3 regions of the Cohnella herbarum genome follow, and region 3 is predicted to be linked to each of the others. Evidence: predicted binding sites of a transcription regulator. Region 3 holds the regulator's gene; each other region holds the start of a gene.
The links. Region 3 encodes LexA, which represses DNA repair genes until DNA is damaged. Its sites were predicted from a motif close to CGAACATATGTTCG; they were not measured.
Positions count from the first base shown of each region.

Region 1 (5,120 bases), 2.9 Mb from region 3:
ATTTTTTCGTGTAACTCTCTCCGAAACTAGCTACTGCTTCCGAATTAGTCGATTTTTTCGTGTAACTCTCGCTGAAACTAGCCACTACTCCCGAATTAGTCGATTTTTTCGTGTAACTCTCGCTGATACTCTATCCTGCGCTCTAGAGTTTGTAATCCACCAACTTATCCACAGACTTATGCACAGCCTGTCCACAACTTTTGAGATCCCCCTCTCCTGAACCGCGCGCAAAAAAACCCGACCGTAATGCGTCGGGGTTCCCTATTCTCATTTATAGCTATGGTTAATCCCTCATTCTCTAAACCTTCAAAGCCCGAAGCCAGCTCTCGACTTCACGGAATGTCCCCTTGTTCGCGAGGATGCCGTCGTGATCGCAATCCAGTACCGTCTCTACCTTGGCTTGATTGTATTGGGCGAACATCGGCGCATATTGACCGGGAATGAATACTTCCTCTTTATCTCCGACCAATACGAGCGTCGGTTGGGTCATCGCCCGCAAATAACGCTCGTACTTGGCTTTCGGCGTTCTGGACAGCATCAACCTGTAGCTGAGCTCCAAAGTTTCTCGCCCATGTCTGCTCGCAATCGGCTTGTCGTTGCGCATGACGACCCATTTATTCAGATGTCGGATACCAACAGCGCTCAGAACAGTCAAGATGCGAACCCTCTGCTTGTCGATCTGAATCGTGCTCCACGGTTCCTTCTCGTGGCTGATCGGCGCTTTCGGATGAACGGAAGGCGCGAGCAGCAGGAATGCGGCGATCTCCCGGGAAACCCGATGGACGGCCAGGCGAATCGCATTCCCTCCTCCGCCGGAATGTCCCGCCATGATCAAAGTAAGCGGAGAGGACGCGCGCGATCTGAGCCATTTTATCAAATCCTCGATATCGTCGTCATGCTGGCCAATATATTCCACGTCGCCCCTGCGGACCGGATGTAATCCGTAACCTCTAAGATCGGGCACGATGACTTGAGCCAATTGCCGTTTGGAAATAAATTCGGCCAGCGGATGCAAATATTGCCCGTCCTCCGAGATTCCATGCAGCAGAATGACGACTTTATTCGAATCCGCCAAATAATGACGGTAGCACAACGACCTTCCGTCCCTTGCTTCATAGGTTTGAATTGGGGGCAGTACTTTCTCGAACATGATGGACCTCCGACGATCGACTCTATAGATGCGCGCCCGTGTAACGATAGACCAACAGAATTGCAAACGCTATTTTAACCTAGTATACCACACTCGTATAACGCATAGCGTTTAAATTAGGTCTTCGGTCATGCACCTTTTTGACCACTCAATTCCGAAGTTTATGCTCACCCGCCGACTACTTCCTCCTTGAACGCCAAGCCGCTCTGTGATTCAATTACGTTATATGTGTTGGATCGACCAACGATGAACTGGAGGAGTGGCGATGCTGCGGGTCAGGCAAGCTACCAAACAAGACCATAGCGCCCTAAGGGAAATTTATTTGAAATCCCGCGCGCAATATTTTACTTGGATGGATTCCTCCAAGCTCGCGCCCGAAGACTTCGATCGGGACACCGAAGGCGAACTCGTGCTTGTCGCGACCAACGGCGCAAGGATAATTGGATTCGTCGCGGTATGGATTCCCGATCACTTCATTCACCATCTTTACGTCCATCCCGACTATACAGGGCAACAGGTGGGCACGAAGCTCCTGCAAACCTGCTATGAAACTTTCGACGCTTCCCCGCCGCTTACGCTAAAATGCATCAAAGAAAATGCGAAAGCCCTACGCTTCTATCGCTCGCAGGGCTGGCACATTAAAGGGGACGGCGTATCCTCGAATGGGGCGTATTATTTGATGGAGTATGGCGGCATACATCGGACTTAGAGCGATTCTCCGCCTAACTCCCGCTACCCTGCTCATCCGTGACCGAATTAGCCGGATTTTCAGCCTATACCCCGCTACCCAGCCCATCCGTGACCGAGTTAGCCGGATTTTCAGCCTATCTCCCCGCTACCCAGCCCATTCGTGACCGAATTCGCCTGATTTTTCGTCTAATTCCCGCAACCGAGCCGACCCATGCCCGACTTCGCCTGATTTTCCGTCTAACTCCCTGCTACCTAGGCCGGATTTTCAGCCTATCTCCCCGCTACTCTGCTCATCCGTGACCGAGTTAGCCCGATTTTCCGCCTATCCCTCGCTACCGCCCCCACATCCCATGCAGATTATCGGCTCGAAACTCCGAGGATTGGAAAGTTATGACCGCTATTGGACGATCGAAACTCTTAGCAGAAGCGGAAAGATAGCAATCAATAAGAAACCTCTATTATTATTTATAGTTAAAATAAAGATGATAATTTTGCATGGGAGGAAGACAACAGTGACAAAACAATTGTTATTCATTCAAGGTGGCGGAGAAGGAGCATACGATGCGGACGTGAAGTTGGCAGCGCATCTTCAAGAAGTTTTGGGCTCCGGTTACGAGGTGTGTTTTCCAAGAATGCCTGAAGAAGACAAGCCCGACTATGCAGCATGGAAAGAACAAATTATCCAATACATAGCCTCGCGAGATGGAGAAGTGCTCCTTGTCGGGCATTCTTTAGGAGCTTCATTTTTGCTGAAATATCTTTCCGAAGTAGATACCGCGAATCGCATTGCCGGCGTGTTCCTTGTCGCTTCTCCCTACTGGGGTGCCGAGGATTGGGAAGTGGAAGAGTATGCGCTTAATGAACAGTTTGCTTCAAAGCTTTCCAAAGTTCACCCGCTATTCTTTTATCATAGCCGCGACGATGAATGGGTGCCGTTTGCTCATCTTTCGCTATACGCCGAGAAGCTTCCTCATGCCGTTATTCGTCCATTCGATGGGCGCGGACATCAGTTCAACAACGATATGACCGAAGTTGCTCAGGATATTATCAGTTCGGATATTATCAGTTCGGATATTGACGGTTACTGAAGGACTGAGTAGCTCCCCCATTCAACATCTCCCCCGTTGTCTGAGTATCGTATTCCCAGTTAAAATAGCGCCAAATAGCCACTCAGCCTATTAATCCCCCGACGCTGATTGGCTAATTGTTTTACCTTATTAATCGCTTCATGGACGCCTTGTTTTCCTAATTACAATTTTGCGCCGATAATATCCTCCATCTTAAACCGTTCCCCATCGATTAGGAATGTGCGGGTATACGGATCCACCTTATCGACGATACCGATCGCCGCGCAGTCTTCATATTCATGGTACAGCTTAAAATGCGCCACGACCCTCATTCCCAGCGACTCCATAAGCACCCGCATGATCTCTTCCCATTGTTGCTCATCTAACACGGGCTTCATCGACCGCTTCAGCTTGAAATCCGAGTTCTCGGCGATCATTCGTTCCTTGTACTCCGTAAGCATCATCCGACTTGACTCCCATAATCCGGAATCCTCCAGCTTTTTGCTCATTTATAGTGTCCTCCGATCCTATTCGTCCGGTCTGTATAATTCATTATATGCGAACAAACGTTCTTTAATCCATGTTTATTTTTTGTATTTTCGAGCTTATACTGGAAAAGAGGGTTGTAAGAGTCTAGAGGCAGGAGGGACAAGCGATGTGCGGAAGATATACGATCGTAGTGACGATGGAAGAGCTTATGCTGAAGTATCTGGACGAGTTGCCTGCCGGAAGCCGCTATCATTTGCCCCGATACAACGTCGCTCCCATGCAGAACATCCTGGCGGTCATTCATGACGGGGAGAAAAACAGACTAGGGGAGTTGCGCTGGGGACTCGTGCCTTCATGGGCTTCGGATGACAAAATCGGAAGCAAGATGATCAACGCGCGCGCGGAAACGCTGCTCGAGAAAAATTCGTTTAAGACCTTAATCCGGCGAAAAAGAGCGATCGTTCCCGCGGACGGTTTCTACGAGTGGAAGCCCCACGGGGGCAAAAAACAACCGATGCGCATTACGATGAAGGATGGTGCCCTTTTCTCCATGGCCGCCTTGTACGATACATGGTCCTCGCCCGATGGACGCAAAATCAGCACTTGCACGATCATAACGACGACTCCGAACAGCTTAATGGCCGACATCCACGATCGGATGCCGGTCATACTCCGCCCCGAAGACGAAGCCTTATGGCTGGACCGCCGTAACGACGACGTCGAGCGGCTCACGGGTCTGTTGCTTCCTTATCCGGCAGATACGATGAAGGCGTACCCGGTTTCACCGATCGTCGGGAACGTCAAGAACGATACTGCGGAATGTATCGTGGAGCAAACGGTGCTGTTCTAACTCGGGGAGGCTCTTGACGTTTAACAGCAACGAGAGATTTTGCCGCCTTTCGCGTTGTACCGCGCTTCCTGAGCCTCGCGGAAAAACCGATCGCGCGACTTGATCGGCTCATCGGGATGGTGCGTCCGGCGATGCCGGACATAGGTTTCGTAATGGGGCACCCCTACAAGCAAATCGAGAAATTGCCGCCGTACCTTCAACGCTCCGACTATTTTTTCAAACATGCGCTTTCCCCTCCAAAGGTTCGGGATCTCGAACGACGTAAGGCGCTTCATGGAGCGTAAAGGATCGCCCCGACAGAATGCGTGCCCATATCCGGATCGCGGCGATGAACACGACGATAACGACAAGCATGAACATTCCGCAGATGACCGCGTTCACGTAGTTGTTCCTCACGATTTGCGCCATCTGGCCCAAGTTCGCGGCGGCTCCGATGACTTCCCCTTTATTCTTCGCATTCTGGAACTGTCTGGCCTGAGCCAAAAATCCGATAGCGGGCTTAGCATGAAACAGCTTCTGATACCCCGCGGTCATCGTCACGACTAGCAGCCCCGAAGCAGGCAAGAGCGTCACCCATACATAAGCTTTTTTGCCCATTTTGAACAGAATCGTCGTACCGAAGATCAAAGCTATGCCGGCGAGCATCTGATTCGCGATCCCGAACAGCGCCCACAAGGAATTAATGCCGCCAAGAGGATCGATCACCCCCTGAACGAGAAAATATCCCCAAGCGAATACGCAGATCGCCGTGGCGATCATATTCCCCATGAACGATTCCGTATTTCCGAGCCGCTTATTTACTGTACCCAATAATTCCTGAACCATGAACCTTCCTACCCTTGTCCCGGCATCGACCGTCGTCAGAATGAACAAC
Region 1 covers NZ_CP051680.1:6,490,502-6,495,621, reverse strand. The annotation lists gene HH215_RS27600 (alpha/beta fold hydrolase) at 299-1,150, opposite strand; gene HH215_RS27595 (GNAT family N-acetyltransferase) at 1,416-1,859, shown strand; gene HH215_RS27590 (RBBP9/YdeN family alpha/beta hydrolase) at 2,353-2,928, shown strand; gene HH215_RS27585 (YolD-like family protein) at 3,090-3,416, opposite strand; gene HH215_RS27580 (SOS response-associated peptidase) at 3,563-4,246, shown strand; gene HH215_RS27575 (YbdD/YjiX family protein) at 4,267-4,470, opposite strand; gene HH215_RS27570 (carbon starvation CstA family protein) at 4,463-5,120, opposite strand, start outside.
Region 1: a site for LexA is predicted at 3,467-3,480, ahead of HH215_RS27585 (YolD-like family protein). Genes of this name have one in related genera too.

Region 2 (5,120 bases), 930 kb from region 3:
TCCGCAATGGATTTGCGTGCGACATAACCGATCCCAAAGCAAAGGACGCCAACAACGAGAACGATCAAGACCCAGACCCATGGCATCATGGTCTTTCACCTCCTCGTTGCATCACCAAGGCAACCGCTTGGGGACACTTATTCAATTGATTTTCCGGTTTCCAAACCGTCTGATTACATGTGAACATTGCATAAAGGGTCGAAATAACACGTTCTGAATCGCTTTTTGGAAGGAAAAAACGTTCAGTTGGGAAGATGGAATACAAAATCATTTTATCTTTTGCTAAATTAGATTGTCAAGCAAGGTTCGCACGTATCTTTCGATCCCGAATCCGCGCATTCCATTAATCTTCCATATATTCCGATCCGTCGTTGTAGTCTTCGCCGAACTCGGCATCCGAATCGGACTCTCCCGATTCCGCTGAGGCTTGCTGTACCGCGGTTCTAACGACTCCCGACGGGAATCCTCGGCGCATCAGCATCGACATCAGCTTCATCTTGCGCTCCCTGTCATTTCCTTTGACGCTCGGCCACTTTTTACGCGCCAACGCCAACGCCGAATCCAGCTCGATCTGCCCGTCCAACTCTCCGATCGCTTGGTTGACATCTTCCCGTCCGACGCCCCTCTGCAGCAACTCCTGCCTGATCAGCATCCGTCCCTTGCGCTGTCCGACCGCACGCTGCTCCGTGAAGCGTTTCGCATACGAGCTGTCATCTATCATCCTGCTCGCCCGTAAACGCTCTAAACATGCCGCTACGACCTCTGGGACGTATCCCTTGAGCTTTAACGCCTTGGACAACTCGGCAGTCGTCCGCGCTTTGCGTTCCAGCATCAGCAGCGCCGATCGATAAGCGTCTTCCTTCTGCTCGTCCTGCCTTAGCGTCTCATAATCCGCGGCCGACAACCGGCGACCCTTTAACAACCGCCAACTGACTAGCGTATCCTCGTGTACGGTAAGCAACGATTCGCTTTCCCCTCGTGAGGACTGAGCCCCGGCAATGAGCGCGTCCACCTCTTCGTTCCAGTCGACGGACAACTGCATCGGTTCACTCTCATGCTGAATGCCTAACCTAGCGTCATCCTCAGCGCTCGACCCATCCAATTCCAGCTTAACCGACACCCAATACATATGAGGTTTCTTCGGATGCGACTCGATCCCAACGACAACCGCTCCTAATACCGGTAATTTCAGCGGATTCCCCGCATCCTCGTCCGAGGATTCGTTTCTAGCGTTATTTCCGAACCGTTTCGTTCCACCGCTTCGATAATTCGAACCGGCATACTTTCCGGTTTTACGATTATTAGATCCGCCGAATGTTCCACTGTTACGATTATTCGATCCGATTTCCGTGTCGCTGTTGCGATTATAAGTTCCAGCGGATGTTCCACTGTTACGGCTGTTCGATCCGATATCGGTGTCGCCGTTACGATTATTCGAATCGGTACGACCCGCTCCGCTCTTTTTATCGCTAACCTCATGCTCATCGTTTCTACCCGTTCTTCCCGATCCGTACATCTCCGCCCATTCTCCTCTCCGCAAAAACACAAAGAACGGCAATATATGCCGCCTTCTGTGTTAAGCCTATATTCGTCTAGCTAGCCAGCTAGCCAGTAAAGCTACTGGCTAGCTCCTATCCGTCTAATCGTTCAGTCCGCCCGTTAATCGAACGATATGCATTTATGCGTCTTCACCGAATTCTGTGTCGTCTTCCTCATCGGCAGAGACCGCAGCAGAGCTGGCTGCGGCAGCAGTTAACGATGAAGAGAGCAACGCTTCCCGAATTTGTTTCTCGATTTTATCGGAAACCTCAGGGTTGTCCTTTAAGTATTGCTTCGCATTCTCGCGCCCTTGGCCGAGACGTTCGCTATTGTAAGAGAACCATGCGCCGCTCTTCTGGATAATGTCCTGCTCAGCACCGATATCGATAATGCTTCCGACCTTCGAAATTCCTTCGCCGTACATGATGTCGACGTCAGCTTGCTTGAACGGAGGCGCAACTTTGTTCTTCACGACCTTGATCTTCGTGCGGTTACCGACTACGTCGTTCCCTTGTTTGATCGCTTCGACGCGACGAACGTCCAACCGAACGCTGGCATAGAACTTCAAAGCGCGACCGCCTGGAGTCGTCTCCGGGTTACCGAACATTACGCCGATCTTCTCGCGAAGCTGGTTAATAAAGATTGCTAGACATTTCGACTTGCTGACAGCACCGGACAGTTTACGCATTGCTTGCGACATCAAACGCGCTTGCAAACCGACGAAGGAATCTCCCATATCGCCTTCGATTTCCGCTTTCGGAACGAGGGCCGCAACGGAGTCTACTACGATAATATCGACGGCGCCGCTTCGTACTAATGCTTCCGCAATTTCCAAAGCTTGTTCGCCCGTATCCGGCTGGGAAAGAAGCAATTCGTCGATGTTTACGCCGAGATTTCTCGCATAAACCGGATCCAATGCATGTTCCGCATCGATGAATGCCGCCGTTCCTCCAGCACGCTGAACTTCCGCTATCGCATGAAGGGAAACCGTCGTCTTACCGGACGATTCAGGTCCGTATACTTCTATTATCCGCCCACGGGGATATCCGCCTATTCCAAGAGCGATGTCCAGTGCCAGCACCCCGCTGGATACTGTCTCAATAGCAATATTTGCGCTTTCGCCCAGTTTCATTACCGAACCCTTACCGAACTGCTTTTCAATCTGGCGCAAGGCCATGTCTAATGCGGCGCGACGATCCGACAACACACCCACATCCTTATCCTTTGATAGTTTTATCATACCGTGTTTCCAAGAGTTTGCCAAGCTTTTTGAGAACATTTGTTCGATTTTATTTCGAAAAAAGAACCGCAGCAAAGTAATCTTCGCTACGGTTCTTCCGCAACTTTCAAATAGACTTTACCATACGCCCGAACAATTGACAAGCATCGACAATTTTCTGTCACATTTACGGCAGTGAGGAAATCTCAACTCTTCGTCCCTCTAGCCATTATCCCTTTTGGCTCAGTTTAAACAGCTTCTCCGAAACCGAGCTGTTATTTTGTCTTAAGCTTCAACCCAGTGCCTCTACTTTGAAAAATAGAAGTGTGTGACGTGCTTATGAAGTGTGACAAACTTTTCTTTTCCGATTTAGTACCGTATAGCGTGCTAATTTCGTCCGCTATCCTACTTTTTCCGAATTAGTTCCATTTGGCGTGCTTTTTCGGTGCTACTAGCCTACTTTTTCCGAATTAGAACCGTGTGGCGTACTTATTCAGTGCCACTAGCCTATTTTTCCGAATTAGAACCGTGTGACATACTTATTCGGTGTCACTAGTTATTAGTAATGAACCTGGTATGCGCATCCGACTTCCAAAGCGGCTAATCTGAACCGGTGGGATAAATGGTTATATCAACAAACGGCCCGGCCCCACCTGAGCCAATGGGATATTGGCTAAAGCAGCCTCTTGCCCACACCGCCTGAGCAAGTGGGATAATGGCTACACCAATCTCCTACCCCACACCGCCTGAGCAAGCGGGATAATGGCTACACCAATCTCCTACTCCAAACCGCCTGAGCAAGCGGGATAATGGCTATACCAACTCCCACTGCCCCGCAGCACCTGAGCCAACGGGATAATGGCAAAAACCAACTACCCGCCTGCCCAGCTCCGAGCGCTATCAGCACCGACCCGTCAAAGACTGCCACAACAGGTACAAAGAGCGTTTAGCCGCCCGCAAACGAATTCCTTCCCGATCGCCGGAAAGCTGCAACTGCTCTACCCGAGTTTCGCGGCCGCGTTCGGCTAGGCCAATATAGACGAGACCGACAGGCTTATCTTCCGCAGCCGCTGGCCCCGCATTGCCCGTAATGGACAACGCGAAGTCGGAATCGGCCGAAGCCCGCATGCCTTCAGCCATCGCCACAGCCGTCTCCGCGCTGATCGCACCGGGAGCGCCCGGCCCTTCGAGCAACTCTGCCGGAACGCCCAATTGCTTCATTTTCATCCCGTTGCTATAGGTAACGATGCCTCCGAGAAACACGACCGCGCTTCCCGGTATCGTCGTAATCAGCTCGGATACCATGCCCCCCGTGCAGCTCTCCGCCAGCGTCAATGTCCGTTGCTGCTCCGTCAACGTCCGCACGATCGTCGCTTCGATAGGCACGTCCTCCTCGGCGAACAAATACGACGATGTTCTGCCGCGAATCTCCGTCAAAGTCCCCGCAAGCTTCCGTGCCGCTTCTTCCGCATCAGCGGCTTTCGTGGAAACGCGGATCGCAACCTCTCCCTCCTTGGCATAAGGAGCAATCGTCGGATCCTGCTGTTCGCGAATAAGGTCGATCAATAAATCCTCCAGCCCGGACTCCCCGATTCCGGCAAACTTGAGCATCGCCGAATGAAGCGTCTTAGCCGGTCCTAACTGCTCTTTCAACCAGGCGGATGCATCGTTGTCGAACATCGGCTTCATTTCGCGAGGCGGCCCCGGCAATAACAAATAACAGGTCCCATCCACGTTCAGAGCGTTACCGACGGCAAGGCCGGTATCGTTCCGCAAAGGGGTAGCCCCTTCCACCAGCAGAGCTTGTTTGCGGTTGCTTTCGACGAACGAACCGCCGCGCGCGGAGAACATGCTCACGATCTTGGCCATCGAAGGCTCGTGCAGTTCGATGCCCCGCCCTAAGTATTCGGCAAGCGCATCCCTCGTCAGATCATCGAGAGTAGGCCCCAATCCGCCCGTAAACACGAGCAAATCCGCCCTCTCCCTGGCGATATCGATAGCTTGAATCAATCTTTCTTTGTTATCGCCCACGACAGTCTGATAATAAACATCAATGCCCAGTTCTGCCAAACCGCGCGACAGATACTGGGCGTTAGTGTTTACGATCTGACCAAGGAGCAGTTCCGTGCCGACAGCTATGATTTCTGCTCTCATGCTCTTAATCGCACCTCGATATGTCCATATGTACTATAGCGACGCAAGACCGCTTAGTTAGAAACCGGAATTAAATTTTTGTTTTTCACGAAATAGTCAACGCCCGAGTAGACGGTAATCAATACGGCCGCCCAGACAACGACAAGATCGATGCGAAGGTCGATGAAGTTAAACGGAAAATTGTTCAACAGCAGTACGATAATCATCG
Region 2 covers NZ_CP051680.1:2,022,567-2,027,686, forward strand. The annotation lists gene rny (ribonuclease Y) at 1-89, opposite strand, end outside; gene HH215_RS09045 (regulatory protein RecX) at 344-1,516, opposite strand; gene recA (recombinase RecA) at 1,679-2,743, opposite strand; gene HH215_RS09055 (competence/damage-inducible protein A) at 3,659-4,912, opposite strand; gene pgsA (CDP-diacylglycerol--glycerol-3-phosphate 3-phosphatidyltransferase) at 4,966-5,120, opposite strand, start outside.
Region 2: a site for LexA is predicted at 2,812-2,825, ahead of recA (recombinase RecA). Genes of this name have one in related genera too.

Region 3 (5,120 bases):
GATTCCTGCTCCGGTAGACCGCAACATCTACGTGATGAGCGAAGAAGAGCGTCAGGACGCCGGTATTCCTAGTCTTCCGATCAACCTGAAGGAAGCGTTGGCCGAACTGCTGCGCGATGACATCATTTGCGAAGCGTTAGGCGATCACGCTCTAAGCCATTTCTACGAGCTGAAAGAAATCGAGTGGGATATGTACCGTACGCAAGTCCACCAGTGGGAACGCGATCAGTACTTGACGATGTATTAAGCTGAGAGTTACAGATAAACGGCATTGTATTCGCTTAAACGGCGTATACAGTGCCGTTTTTTTCGGTTGTTCATGTTTGACTAATCGAAAAATGGATTACATAATAAGTGATTGAGGAAAGGGGGAGGTACTATGGATTTAACGCAGTTATACCGAAAACCTTTTGTTCTGTTCTCGATCATTTTACTGATTAAGAGTCAACTCGCTTGGATGGTCGTGTTCGAGAGCGGTCCGTCTTGGGCTACGATAGCAACGGAACTCCCGTTTATGTGGCTTGTCTTTTGTATGATCGAATGGTTCGCGACCAAAAGAAAGCTAGCAATCTATGTTTTAGTTAATCTACTGCTGACACTATTATTTTTCTCGGTCATCATGTATTACAAATATTATGGCGTTATAGCCACTTATCATGCATTGGAACAAGTGAATCAAGTTACTGCGGTTAGCAATAGCGTGATTTCGCTGTTGGACCCGCAATATTTGCTTATTTTTACCGACGTGCTCGTACTGGCGTATGTATTGTTTCGTCGCAAGGCGGCTAAAGTATGGAAAAGCAGCACGGCCGTACGGAGCAACCGCAAAGTATATTTGGCGTTGTTCGTGATTTCTCTCGCCGTATGTTTGTTTAACGTTGTCCCTAACCGGGCAAGCATGAACGAAATCAAGAAAGCCGAAGTCATGGGCATACTGAATTACGAGGCTTATACGCTCATCGGCGACAAAGAACCGGAACCGCTGGAACAAGAAGAGATCAACCAACTATCGATCAATCGGTTAAAAGGGGTCACTTCCGTTGAGGGAGCGAATGGGGTTAAAGCGTACGAAGGGTTGGCGAATGGACGTAACGTCATCGTCATTCAGTTGGAGTCGTTCCAGAACTTTCTGGTCGGGTTAAAGTTGGACGGGCAGGAAGTTACGCCGGTTCTCAATCGACTGGCTAAAGAAAACATGTACTTCTCGAAATTTTATCAGCAAGTCGGTCAAGGAAACACCTCGGATGCGGAGTATGTCGTCAATACGTCGACTTACATTCCCCCGAGCGGAGCGGCTACGATGAAGTACGTAGACAGACAATTGCCGAGTCTTCCGAAGTTATTGAAAGACCAAGGATACGACACCGCGACTTTCCATACGAACGTGGTCGAGTTCTGGAATCGGGGAGAGTTGTACAAAGCGTTAGGCTTTGACAGGTATTACGACAAAAGTTTCTTCGGTACGGAAGACTCCGTGTTCTTCGGGTCATCGGACGAGGTGTTATACGAGAAAACGGCGGCCGAGCTGGACAAAATGTCTCAGTCGGGCAATCCGTTCTACGCTCACGTGATTTCGATGACGGCGCATCACCCGTTTACGACGCCGGAGGAAAAAGATCGAATCGAACTCCCGGAGCGATATGAAGGAACGTTCGTAGGCGATTACATCCGTTCGCAAAGCTATGCGGACTATGCTCTGGGTCAATTCATTGATGAACTGAAAGCATCGGGAATATGGGACAACAGCTTGATCGTCGTATATGGAGATCATCTTGGATTGCCGATGTATTCGTTGGATGATGACGATAAGGAACTGATGGAAGAAATATACGGACACCCATACGGCTATACGGATATGATTAATATCCCGTTAGTGATCGCGGCGCCCGGCAAAACTCAGCCTGTCGAATTTACGCAAACGGGCGGACAGGTGGACGTTCTTCCGACCATCGCGAATTTGTTAGGGGTTTCCTTGGAGAATCAAATCCATTTCGGTCAAGATTTACTGAATAACAGGGTTAACTTATTGCCTGAACGTTATTATCTGCCATCGGGCTCGGTAATAAACGGGGAAGTCCTTTTCATCCCGGGAATCGCTTACGACGACGGAACGACCTATTCGTTAAATCCGAATTCGGGAACGGGAGGCAAACTGTCGGAGAAAGAGTATAACACGGCGTTAGATCTTCTTCATATGTCGGATAGTTACGTTATTCAACTTCCCGCGCTGGAGAACGCTGATGAAGAACCGGCAAAGTAGGCGCGCGATAGTAATAAAACAAGAGTTGCATGGAGGTCGGAATTCCGGCCAACCCTGCAGCTCTTGTTCGTTGTGCCCTTATTAATCTTACGTTTACATGAAGGAGCGAATTAATCCGATTACCTTGCCCAGGATGCTGACGTTCGTTAGACGTAACGGCTGCATGCTGGAATTCTCCGGTTGGAGACGGATATGATCCCGTTCTTTGTAGAAGGTCTTGACCGTAGCCTCGTTCTCGTCCGTCATCGCCACGACGATATCTCCGTTCATCGCCGTCGGTTGTTGACGCACGATAACGTAATCGCCGTTATGGATACCGGCTTCGATCATACTGTCTCCCATTACGGAGAGCATGAATACGGGCTGATCGCCGACCATGGTCACGGGCAACGGATAATATTCTTCGATGTTCTCCGTGGCCGTGATCGGAACGCCCGCCGTTACTTTACCAAGGAGGGGAATCTGGCGAACGGACGAAGAAATTCCGTACACCGAGTCGTCCTCGTCCCCGAGAATCTCGATTGCCCGAGGTTTAGTGGGGTCGCGCCTAATCAAGCCTTTCTTCTCCAAGCGATCCAAATGACCGTGGACGGTGGAACTGGAAGCGAGCCCTACGGCTTCTCCGATCTCGCGAACGGAAGGGGGATACCCTTTCTCCCTGACTTCATTCTTGATGAATTCGAGTATGGAATTCTGGCGATTGGACATCTTGGACACGCCGAGCCCTCCCTATGTATTAGATCATGATGACAAATTATAACACAGAACCCGAGTTCGCACAAACATTCGTTCCTCAGAACAAATGTTCCAAAAATTGTTTGACATGAACATACGTTCGTGTTACGATAACACCAGAACAAATGTTTGGGGTGAAGATTATGGTGCATTCATGGGTTGCAGTCGGATCATCATCGGTTTCGGCAATACATAAACCTGCTCCTTATTCGTCGGGGCGTTCTGTTAGATCGCGTGCTGCTTCTATTCGTAGCTGGAAGTTCGCGAGGTCATTGTTTTTCTTACTCGCTTTTCTGATTCTTTTTAGCGGCTTTACGCTTATCCATACATCCGCTTCCTCTAATGAAGTTAAGCCTGCAACAGCGGAGGAGATTGTTGTCTCCGTGGACAGCGGGGACACGCTTTGGCATATTGCGAAGCTTCATATGAAGGATTCCTTAGATACCCGTCAAGCCGTACATGATATCACTCAGAGGAATCGATTGACTTCCTCGGAAGTGAAGGTCGGTCAAGCACTGATTATTCCAGCGGATATTCTACCTTAGGCTTTAGCCTTTATTTTACATCACTTCCAGACCGGGCATTTTCGGTCTTTTTTTGTCGTTCTGCTCTTCTTGACAATCTATCGGCGAAAGTGGCAAAGTAGAGTAGGTGATGAAAGGGGTGTGTAAGGACTATGGAAATGGACAAAATTATTAACAGAATTAACGAACTCTCACGTAAAAATAAAACCGAGGGCTTAAATGAGAGCGAGCTTGCAGAACGCGATCAACTCCGTCGGCAATATATTTCAATATTTAAGCAAAATTTCCGTCAAGAGCTTGATCGCATCGAAATCGTTGACGAGTCGAGCGAACCTACAATTAAGCATTAATAAGGAGGAAGTTTATGTCCCGCTCATGGGAACGGATGGTAGAGAAAAATTCTAAAGTCATCAACAAGCGTCGCAGAAAAGAAGGCAAGAAGGGGATCGGCGCCAAAACTCCTCAAATCGACAGATTTCAAGGACGGAACTATATCGTTCCGATCTTGTTGTTGATGCTGATTATCGTTTATATTACGCTGGCGCAGCCTTGGTCGGATAATTTCATGCAAGATCCGACGCTGTTCTGGGTGACGGTCAGCTGTTACATCGTTCTTGGTATTTTCTATTATTTTCGCCGTCCGTATTTGGCAGTATCGCGCGATACGCTGGAGACCCGTAAATTTACCGGCTACAAAACCTTGCGTCCTACGGAAATCCGCAAAATCACGATTCAGCCGGGTTATGTCATCGTGGAATCCGTTAAAGGCGCGAATTGGGTGTTTTCCCGGTTAATGAACCGTTATCCGATCGATAAAATGGCCGATAGATTAAAGACGTTCACGGATCTTCATCATATTGATTGGGAAGTAAAAGCAAAGTGAGGAGAAAGCTCAATGTCGGTTAAGGCGGTTATGTTCGATTTAGACGATACATTGCTATGGGATGACCGTAGCGTTAGCGAAGCTTTTAAGCATACTTGCCGGTTGGCCGCGGAAGAGGCAGGCGTTAATGAAGACGAGCTTGAAGCATCCGTTCGCCGTGAAGCAAGAGCGATCTACGAAACGTATGAAACTTACGGTTTTACGCAAATGATCGGGATTAACCCTTTCGAGGCGCTATGGGGGAAATTCGAGCGAGGCGAGCATCCGATGTTCCGCAAGCTGGAGCAATTGGCTCCGGAATACCGCGTTCAGGCTTGGACGAGAGGGCTGGCGGCGCTCGGCGTTGACCATCCCGAGCTTGGCAGCCGGTTGGCGGCAAACTTTTTCTCGCAAAGACGCCAACTGAAATACGTATACGAAGAAACGTTCTCCGTGTTAGACGAACTTAAAGGCAAATATAAATTGCTGCTTCTGACGAACGGATCACCGGACCTTCAACAGGAAAAGTTGGACGGCATGCCCGATCTTATTCCTTACTTCGATTCCATCGTGATTTCCGGAAATTTCGGCGAAGGCAAGCCATCTTCCAAGCTTTTCGCGCACGCGATGGAGCAAATCGGCATCCAGGCAGACGAAGGCATTATGGTTGGAGACAAGTTGACGACCGATATTCTAGGCGCTAACCGTATTGGCATGACGTCCGTTTGGATTAATCGCC
Region 3 covers NZ_CP051680.1:1,089,690-1,094,809, forward strand. The annotation lists gene glnA (type I glutamate--ammonia ligase) at 1-247, shown strand, start outside; gene HH215_RS04575 (LTA synthase family protein) at 380-2,260, shown strand; gene lexA (transcriptional repressor LexA) at 2,354-2,977, opposite strand; gene HH215_RS04585 (LysM peptidoglycan-binding domain-containing protein) at 3,379-3,540, shown strand; gene HH215_RS04590 (DUF896 domain-containing protein) at 3,672-3,869, shown strand; gene HH215_RS04595 (hypothetical protein) at 3,884-4,402, shown strand; gene HH215_RS04600 (HAD family hydrolase) at 4,415-5,120, shown strand, end outside.